One region of the Enterobacter sp. RIT637 genome, then DNA from elsewhere that is predicted to be linked to it. Evidence: predicted binding sites of a transcription regulator. Region 1 holds the regulator's gene; each other region holds the start of a gene.
The links. Region 1 encodes PhoB, which activates phosphate uptake and scavenging genes when phosphate is short. Its sites were predicted from a motif close to CTGTCATAAAACTGNCNNAT; they were not measured.
Positions count from the first base shown of each region.

Region 2: a site for PhoB is predicted at 1,214-1,233, ahead of uvrB (excinuclease ABC subunit UvrB). Genes of this name have one in related genera too.
Region 3: a site for PhoB is predicted at 2,004-2,023, ahead of phnC (phosphonate ABC transporter ATP-binding protein). Genes of this name have one in related genera too.

Region 1 is NZ_JAIHAZ010000014.1:5,435-8,717, reverse strand. Features, by position in the region: gene sbcD (exonuclease subunit SbcD) at 1-991, opposite strand, end outside; gene phoB (phosphate response regulator transcription factor PhoB) at 1,179-1,868, shown strand; gene phoR (phosphate regulon sensor histidine kinase PhoR) at 1,890-3,185, shown strand.
Region 2 is NZ_JAIHAZ010000003.1:244,543-247,825, forward strand. Features, by position in the region: gene bioD (dethiobiotin synthase) at 1-48, shown strand, start outside; gene K5E19_RS08080 (ABC transporter ATP-binding protein) at 11-733, opposite strand; gene uvrB (excinuclease ABC subunit UvrB) at 1,486-3,283, shown strand, end outside.
Region 3 is NZ_JAIHAZ010000023.1:38,044-41,326, reverse strand. Features, by position in the region: gene crfC (clamp-binding protein CrfC) at 1-493, opposite strand, end outside; gene K5E19_RS21820 (zinc ribbon domain-containing protein YjdM) at 1,090-1,425, shown strand; gene yjdN (VOC family metalloprotein YjdN) at 1,506-1,937, shown strand; gene phnC (phosphonate ABC transporter ATP-binding protein) at 2,111-2,899, shown strand; gene phnD (phosphonate ABC transporter substrate-binding protein) at 2,923-3,283, shown strand, end outside.

The DNA.
Region 1 (3,283 bases):
AATCTTCCGTCAGCGCCTGAATTTTACGCTGCATATCGTGCAGGTAGTCATCGGTGGTGATTTCGATATCCAGCCAGACGGGCGGAACCTGCTCGACGCCACGCCACTGCTCAAGCCGTTCAGCGATGGCCGCCAGATCGCCTTTTAGCACTGCCAGCGGTTGGGTAACGGGCACGTCCAGCGTCTCGACAGCGCTGAGTTTACCGTCGGTAAAACTGACAAGATGCACGGATTTGGCCTTGCCTGTTTCATCGAAGCTGAGCGAAATGGGCGAGCCGCAGTAGCGGATATGCTCGCAGCCGCCGACGATCTGCGCGCGGTGAATGTGCCCGAGCGCGATGTAGTCGGCTGGCGGGAAGTTCTGCGCCGGGAAGGCATCCAGCGTGCCGATATAGATGTCACGTACGGCGTCACTTTTACTGGCACCCACGGTGGTGAGATGCCCGGTTGCTATCACCGGGATTGCCGTTTCGCCGCGCAGGGCGCAGGCATCGGTATGCTGCTGGTGATAATAATCAGTGATAGCCTGTAATAAATGCTGTTGCTTTTCGCCGCCGGAAAGTCCCGCCTGGCTCTGCACGATATCGCGCGGACGTAAAAATGGAATGGGGCACAGCACCGCTCCCGGCGTGCCGTCACGTTTTTTCAGGATCTGCGGGGCATGCCCGGCGCTGGCCACCACGGTGGTATTGAGAAACGCCAGAATATCGCGGGATTCATTTAGCGTGGCCACAGAGTCGTGGTTTCCGGCAACAATCACCAGATGACAGCCGGTCTGCTGCAGGTTCACCACGAAACGGTTATAGAGCTCACGCGCATAGCTCGGTGGAGAACCGGTATCGAAGATGTCACCCGCGACAATAATCGCATCCACGTCATGCGATTGTGCCGTCTCCAGCAGCCAGTTCAGGAAGGCTTCGTGTTCCGCCGCCCGGCTTTTGCTGTAAAAGTTTTGACCCAGATGCCAGTCTGAAGTGTGAAGTATGCGCATAGCTGATCCGTGGCGAAAAGAGTTGATGGCGATTATAAACTCTCAGGGAGTGGAAAATAACCGCTGTAATAAAACAACAGTTTGCCATTTATGGTGGTAAGGTTTTTCATAAATCTGTCATAAATCTGACGCATAATGACGCCGCATTACAAACTTGTAACTTAAATAAGATAAGACAGGGCAAAGTATGGCGAGACGTATTCTGGTCGTAGAAGATGAAGCTCCAATTCGTGAAATGGTGTGCTTCGTGCTCGAACAAAATGGCTTCCAGCCGGTTGAAGCGGAAGATTATGACAGCGCGGTGAACCAGCTGAATGAACCCTGGCCCGATCTGATTCTGCTTGACTGGATGTTGCCTGGCGGATCTGGCCTGCAGTTTATCAAACATCTTAAACGTGAAGCGATGACCCGCGATATTCCGGTTGTCATGCTGACGGCGCGCGGTGAAGAAGAGGATCGCGTGCGCGGTCTGGAAACCGGCGCGGACGATTACATCACCAAGCCGTTCTCCCCGAAAGAGCTGGTGGCACGCATCAAAGCCGTCATGCGCCGCATTTCGCCGATGGCGGTGGAAGAGGTGATTGAGATGCAGGGCCTCAGCCTTGACCCAACGTCACACCGCGTGATGACCGGCGAAAATCCCCTCGACATGGGACCTACCGAATTTAAACTCCTGCACTTCTTTATGACCCACCCGGAACGCGTCTACAGCCGCGAGCAGTTGCTGAATAACGTCTGGGGAACTAACGTGTATGTGGAAGACCGGACGGTTGATGTGCATATTCGCCGCCTGCGTAAAGCGCTGGAGCTGAGCGGTCACGATCGCATGGTTCAGACGGTCCGCGGTACGGGTTATCGTTTTTCGACCCGTTTCTGAACAGTGACAGGAGTGTGACGCGTGCTGGAACGTCTGTCATGGAAAAGGCTCGTCTTTGAACTGATCTTATGCTGTATTCCGGCCTTCATTCTGGGGGCCATCGTTGGGCATCTGCCGTGGTTTTTGCTGGCGGCAGTGACCGGGTTATTAATCTGGCATTTCTGGAACTTACTGCGCCTTTCCTGGTGGCTGTGGGTGGACAGAAGCATGACCCCTCCGCCGGGAAGCGGCAGCTGGGAACCGCTGCTGTATGGTCTGCACCAGATGCAGATGCGCAATAAAAAGCGACGTCGCGAGCTGGGAAGCTTAATCAAACGCTTTCGCAGCGGCGCGGAGTCGCTGCCGGATGCCGTCATTCTGACCACTGAAGAAGGCACGATTTTCTGGTGTAACGGCCTGGCGCAACAGCTGCTGGGCCTGCGCTGGCCGGACGATAACGGGCAAAACATTCTTAACCTGCTGCGTTATCCGGAGTTCACGCTGTATCTGAAAAAGCGTGATTTTACGGGGCCGCATAATCTGAGGCTCAACAACGGGCGTCATCTGGAAATCCGCGTGATGCCCTACAGCGATCGGCAGTGGCTGATGGTGGCGCGGGATGTCACCCAGATGCACCAGCTGGAAGGGGCGAGACGCAACTTCTTCGCGAACGTGAGCCACGAATTACGCACCCCGTTGACCGTGCTTCAGGGCTACCTGGAGATGATGCAGGAGCAAACGCTCGAAGGTGCGCCGCGTGAAAAAGCGCTGCACACCATGCGCGAGCAAACGCACCGTATGGAAGGCCTGGTGAAGCAGCTGCTGACGCTCTCGAAGATTGAAGCCGCACCTTCACTGGCGCTGAATGACACCATCGATGTGCCGATGATGCTGCGGGTGGTGGAGCGCGAAGCGCAAACGTTAAGCCATAAAAAACATCAGATTAGCTTTGAGGTCGACGGCACCCTGAAGGTGCTTGGCAGTGAAGATGAACTGCGCAGTGCCATTTCCAACCTGGTGTATAACGCGGTGAATCATACGCCGGAAGGGACCCATATAGTGGTGCGCTGGCAGCGTGTAACCGCGGGCGCTGAGTTTAGCGTTGAGGACAACGGGCCGGGGATTGCCCCTGAGCATATACCGCGTCTGACCGAGCGATTCTACCGTGTGGATAAAGCGCGTTCACGGCAGACCGGGGGAAGCGGCCTGGGGCTGGCAATTGTGAAGCACGCGGTGCATCATCATGAAAGCCGTCTTGATATTCAAAGTACGCTGGGCAAAGGAACCCGCTTCAGCTTTGTTATTCCGGAACGATTAATTGCCAAAAAGATCGCCTGACGGCAGGCGTGTCATTTTACCTTTCCACGGGCCAGCATTTGCTGGCCCGTTTGCTTTGCAGTCAAGCGAAACGCGTGTGAATATTATACGGTTGATGG
Region 2 (3,283 bases), on a different contig from region 1:
TATCTCGACCTCAGCGTCTTGCTTCCCGCGACATCCAGTGGGCGATAAGCTCGTCATCCAGTTCGTTAACGTGGCCCTGCGCCACGTTACGTCCGCGATAGAGCATACAGAAACGCTCCGCAACCCGGCGGATAAACGACAGCTGTTGCTCCGCTAACAGCACCGTCATACCTAACTCCCGGTTTAAGCGCACCAGTAGCTGCCCCAGCTTCTGGGCGAAGCTGTGTCCTGCGCCGTGCAGGGGCTCATCAAGGATCAGCAGGCGCGGGCGGTTCACCAGCGCGTTGGCCAGGGCCAACTGGTACTGGTCGTCTGGCGAGAGCGTGTTGGCGCGGGCCTGCCGCAGCGAATAGAGTGCCGGAAACAGGTCGTAAACGTCTCTTTTCGCCTCAGGATCGGGTTTCCCCACGGCCTGCATCGCAATATGCAAATTCTCATCAATCGTCAGCTGGGAAAAGATCCGCCTGTCCTGCGGCACATAGCCTATGCCCGGCATGGAAAGGTGCTCTGATGCCTGGCGGAGCAAATCGCGCGGCGGCGCGCCGGCTTCATGCCAGATAATGGTGCCGCTTTCGACGGGCACTTTTCCGGTAATGCAGTTCATCAGGGTCGTTTTGCCCATTCCCGGCAGGCCAACGACGCCTGTACATATGCCTTGCGGAAAATCTAAATCCAGGTTCCATAGCGTATGTTGGCTTCCGTAAAACTGATTCACAGCACGCAGACTCAACATCTTTCTCTCCTTAAAAAGGGTTATTGATGACGCTCGTTGTCGACTCTGCAAAACGCCTGCCAGAAACGATAAAGTGATTAAAAAAGGGACTTTTTTAGGAATAAGTCTCTGTGGATCGTCTCGCGGTTCCTCAAATTGCACATCTACGGTGCCGGAAGCGGTGAATTGTGGTGCAGGGCGTGAAATGGTGGATTTGTGAGCGAGATCGCACGAGTGGGTTATGAATGACTCAACTGTTTAGCATCAAAAAATAGCTATAAAAATTTTTTGTTGCCGCCTCGTGGGAAAAACCGGGAATTTGCCGAGTGGCGGTCTGTACGGGCTGGACGCAGTTATCCACTATTCCTGTGGATAACCATGTGCATTAGAGTTAGAAAACACGCGATAAGCGAGAGAACACGCGGGTTACGCCCGAATTGATGCGAAACACGGCTTTAGAAAATATCGCTTTGTAATTAACTGGTTAGATAAAATCAATTGCCGTCATGAAACTGTCACCCGTTGCCACAAAACTATCATTACCTGGCTTGACAAATGTTAAAAAAGGAAAAGTTCTGGGGATAACCTGACTTGACTGGTGTTTTATATTGTCACAGTCCAAATTTTGGTCGTTATCGCACCAATCATTCAGGCGCTATGCTAAATATCCTGACATGCTACTGGTTTTTCATCCAGTGTTTTTTACTGGCATTCCTGGCAACAACGAGTAAAATTACTCACCTGCCGCTTATAACGTCATCAGGTTGTCGCCCATGAGTAAACCGTTCAAATTGAATTCTGCTTTCCGTCCTTCGGGGGATCAGCCCGAGGCCATCCGCCGTCTGGAAGAGGGGCTGGAAGATGGGCTGGCGCATCAGACGCTATTGGGGGTAACCGGCTCGGGTAAAACCTTCACCATCGCCAACGTGATTGCGGATCTCCAGCGCCCCACGATGGTGTTGGCACCCAATAAAACTTTGGCGGCGCAGCTCTACGGTGAGATGAAAGAGTTCTTCCCCGAAAACGCGGTGGAGTATTTCGTCTCCTACTACGATTACTACCAGCCAGAAGCCTATGTGCCGAGCTCTGACACCTTCATTGAGAAGGACGCCTCGGTGAACGAACACATCGAGCAGATGCGACTGTCGGCCACTAAGGCGCTTCTGGAGCGTCGCGACGTGGTCGTCGTCGCATCGGTTTCCGCGATCTACGGTCTGGGCGATCCGGATCTCTATCTCAAGATGATGCTGCACCTGACGCAGGGGATGATCATCGACCAGCGCGCCATCGTTCGCCGTCTGGCGGAGCTGCAGTATGCCCGTAACGATCAGGCGTTCCAGCGCGGGACGTTCCGCGTACGCGGTGAGGTGATCGACATCTTCCCGGCGGAATCAGACGATATGGCGCTTCGCGTCGAGCTGTTTGACGAAGAGGTTGAACGCCTGTCGCTGTTCGATCCGCTGACCGGACACATTGAATCGGTGATCCAGCGTTTTACCATCTATCCGAAAACGCACTACGTGACGCCGCGTGAGCGTATCGTGCAGGCGATGGAAGAGATCAAAGTAGAGCTGGCCGACCGCCGCAAGGTGCTGTTGGCGAACAATAAGCTGCTCGAAGAGCAGCGCCTGAGCCAGCGCACCCAGTTCGACCTTGAGATGATGAACGAGCTGGGCTACTGCTCCGGCATTGAAAACTACTCGCGCTTCCTCTCCGGGCGCGGGCCGGGCGAGCCGCCGCCGACGCTGTTTGACTACCTTCCGGCAGACGGTTTGCTGGTGATCGACGAATCCCACGTCACGATCCCGCAGATCGGCGGGATGTACCGCGGTGACCGGGCGCGTAAAGAGACGCTGGTGGAGTACGGCTTCCGCCTGCCGTCAGCGCTGGATAACCGCCCGATGAAGTTTGAAGAGTTTGAGGCGCTCGCGCCGCAAACCATTTACGTCTCGGCCACGCCGGGCAACTACGAGCTGGAGAAATCCGGTGAAGACGTTGTCGATCAGGTTGTGCGCCCAACGGGCCTGCTTGACCCGATTATTGAAGTTCGTCCGGTGGCCACTCAGGTGGACGATCTGCTCTCGGAAATTCGCGCCCGTTCGGCGATCAACGAGCGCGTGCTGGTGACCACGCTCACCAAACGCATGGCGGAAGACCTGACCGAGTATTTGGAAGAGCACGGCGAGAAGGTGCGTTATCTGCACTCGGATATCGACACCGTCGAGCGCATGGAGATTATTCGCGATCTGCGTCTGGGCGAGTTTGACGTGCTGGTGGGGATCAACCTGCTGCGAGAAGGCCTGGATATGCCGGAAGTCTCGCTGGTGGCGATTCTGGATGCGGACAAAGAGGGCTTCCTGCGTTCCGAGCGTTCGCTGATCCAGACCATCGGTCGCGCCGCGCGTAACGTTAACGGGAAAGCGATTCTGTACGGTGACAAAATCACCCCGTCGATGGCGAAAGCGATTGGCGAAACGGAGCGCCGCCGCGAGAAACAGCAGCGCTACAACGAAGAGCACGGCATTACGCCACAGGGGCTGAACAAGAAGGTGGTGGATATTCTGGCGCTGG
Region 3 (3,283 bases), on a different contig from region 1:
TGTCTTTATCTATTTCAAGACGCTGAGCCAGCTTGCCGCGATCGTCATCGCAGAGCTTTTTCTGCAGTTGCAGGATCAACGCGTCAATAGGAGAGACATGCGAGAAATGAAGTACCGGCTCCTTCTGACCCGGCGTATGGCGGATCAGCGTCGGGAGCGCAGTCATTGGCCGGTTGCGGTTCGGCAATACCTCGGTACCCACAATCGCATTAATGGTGGTTGATTTACCCGCCTTCATGGTCCCGACAATGGCCAATACCATTTCGAGGCGGGTTATTTTGCGTAATTCATTATTTAGCATCGCCTGCTGAGCATCGACGCCTCGGGCGCTGAAATGTAAGGGCAGTACATTATTATTAACGCCTCTCACCGCGGCCGTCGCGCTATCCAGCATCGAACCTGGCATTGATTTCAAGGTCTCAAGATTCTGTAGCGCGAGCTGTAACAGACGCTCAGCTTCCTGGCTTAATTCAAAAATGGTCTGTGTGTGCATGATAAAAGCCTTTCCTTAACGCAAATTTATTACTTTTATTAAGCCACTTTGTTTTGATTATGCTGTTTCGGCTTATATGATCACGTATGGAAACATGTTCGCAAAATATAACTAATTGATGGCTATCAGAAATAAATAACCATCCTTGCAAGGCGCGTAAAACGGCCCCCTTGGCCGGAAAGCCAAAAGATAAAAAGCGTAGCTCATTTTCAGGAAACATCAGGATATATCATTGCTATTTACCCACCTAAAAAGAGAGGTAACTCCCCACCACCATGGGATGAATGGCGTTGGTGAACATGGATAAATAACAACTTGTTGCTTAACCTTATCCGAAATGGAAGAGCGTAGCAATTTGATGCAATAAAATATTCGATATATTTAGCATCATTTCTTTCCATCGTCTTAATGCATCAAAGCATCGCTTAACTGACTGACAGCAAGTGTCACTCGCCGCACAATTTTTGCATTTTTTTTATTATGCAATAGCACCGACAAAAGTGTGGATTTGCGTTATACTTGCCGCCTTTTTCGGCACTCTGCCGTCATTTAGCTGGCACTTTCCAGCGTGTTAACACTTTTTTGAGGATACCGACATGCAACTCCCACACTGCCCGAAATGCAATTCTGAATACACTTACGAAGATAATGGCATGTTCATCTGCCCGGAATGCGCACACGAATGGAATGACGCCGAGCCGTCGCAGGACAGCGATACCCTCATCGTAAAAGATGCGAACGGCAACCTTCTGGCCGACGGCGACAGCGTCACCGTAGTGAAAGATCTGAAGGTGAAAGGCAGCTCTTCCATGCTGAAGATCGGCACCAAAGTGAAGAACATCCGTCTGGTTGAAGGCGATCACAACATCGACTGCAAAATTGACGGCTTCGGTCCAATGAAACTGAAATCCGAGTTCGTGAAAAAGAACTGATTTACCCGCCCGGTGGCGCTTCGCTTACCGGGTTTTCGGGAACTACACTTAACGGGCTTTTCTTACGTGAGGTAAAGATTATGCCGTTAAGTCCCTACATCTCTTTCGCCGGCAACTGTGCAGAAGCCACTTCTTTCTACCAGCAAGCCGTCGGCGCAGAACTCCTTTATAAAATCACCTTCGGCGAAATGCCAAAAGACGAAAACAGCGAGGAAGGCTGTCCGTCCGGCATGCAGTTTCCCGATTCCGCCATCGCCCACTCTAACGTCCGCATCGCGGGCAGCGATATCATGATGAGCGACGGAATACCGCCCGGCAGCAGCGCGCAGTACGCGGGCTTCACGCTGGTGCTCGACACCCAGGACGTGGCAGAAGGTAAGCGCTGGTTCGACAATCTCGCCGCAGGCGGAAATGTCGAAATGGCCTGGCAGGAAACCTTCTGGGCGCACGGCTTCGGTAAGGTCACCGACAAATACGGCGTGCCGTGGATGATTAACGTCGTTAAATCGTAGGCCGGATAAGCGCAGCGCATCCGGCAACAGCGCCCGGTGGCGCTGCGCTGACCGGGCCTACGGTGATTGTCATAAAACTCCCCTCAACTCTTCAAATTCCCGCAACCCACACTTAACCCAAATGTCACATTGATGCGCCAGCATGAGGCCACATTTATCGTGAGGCCCAGCACATGCAAACCGTCATCCGCGTCGAGAAACTGAGCAAGACCTTCAATCACAACAAGGCGCTGCATGCCGTTGATCTGACCGTCCAGCAGGGCGACATGGTGGCGCTTCTCGGGCCGTCCGGTTCAGGTAAATCCACCCTTCTGCGCCATTTAAGCGGCCTCATCACCTGCGATAAAACGCCGGAAAGCCACGTCGAGCTGCTGGGCAATACCGTGCAGCGCGCGGGCCGTCTGGCGAGCGATATTCGCAAAAGCCGCGCCCAGACGGGCTACATCTTCCAGCAGTTCAACCTGGTTAACCGCCTGACGGTGCTGGAGAACGTGCTGATTGGCGCGCTCGGTAGCACCCCGTTCTGGCGTACCTGCCTGCGCTGGTTCTCCCCGTCCCAGAAGCAGGAAGCCTTACAGGCGCTGACCCGCGTCGGCATGGCGCATTTCGCCCACCAGCGCGTCTCCACCCTGTCCGGTGGACAACAGCAGCGCGTCGCTATCGCCCGCGCGCTGATGCAGAAAGCAAAAATCATTCTTGCCGATGAACCCATCGCCTCGCTGGACCCGGAATCGGCACGCATCGTAATGGAAACCCTGCGCGACATTAACCAGCACGACGGCATCACCGTGGTGGTGACGCTGCATCAGGTGGATTACGCCCTGCGCTACTGCGAGCGCATCGTCGCCCTGCGTCAGGGGCACGTGTTCTTTGATGGCGCAAGCCACCAGTTTGATAACGAACGTTTTGACCATCTCTACCGCAGCATTAATCGCGTCGAAGAGAACGCGCAGGCTGCATAACGTCCCCATAACGAGGAATGGAAATGAGCTATAAAACGGTTGCCGCGCTGGCCTTCACCAGCATGTTCAGCATCAGCACCCTGTTAAGCCCGGCGTATGCGGAAGAGCAGGAAAAAGCGCTGAACTTCGGCATTATTTCGACGGAATCACAGCAGAACCTGAAACCCCAGTGGGAACCGTTCCTGAAAGATATGGAAACCAAACTGGGGATCAAAGTGAACGCCTTCTTTGCCCCGGACTACGCGGGCATCATCCAGGGGATGCGCTTTAATAAAGTGGACATCGCCTGGTACGGCAACCTCTCCGCCATGGAAGCGGTGGACCGCGCGAACGGACAGGTGTTTGCCCAGACCGTTGCGGCAGATGGCTCTCCGGGCTACTGGA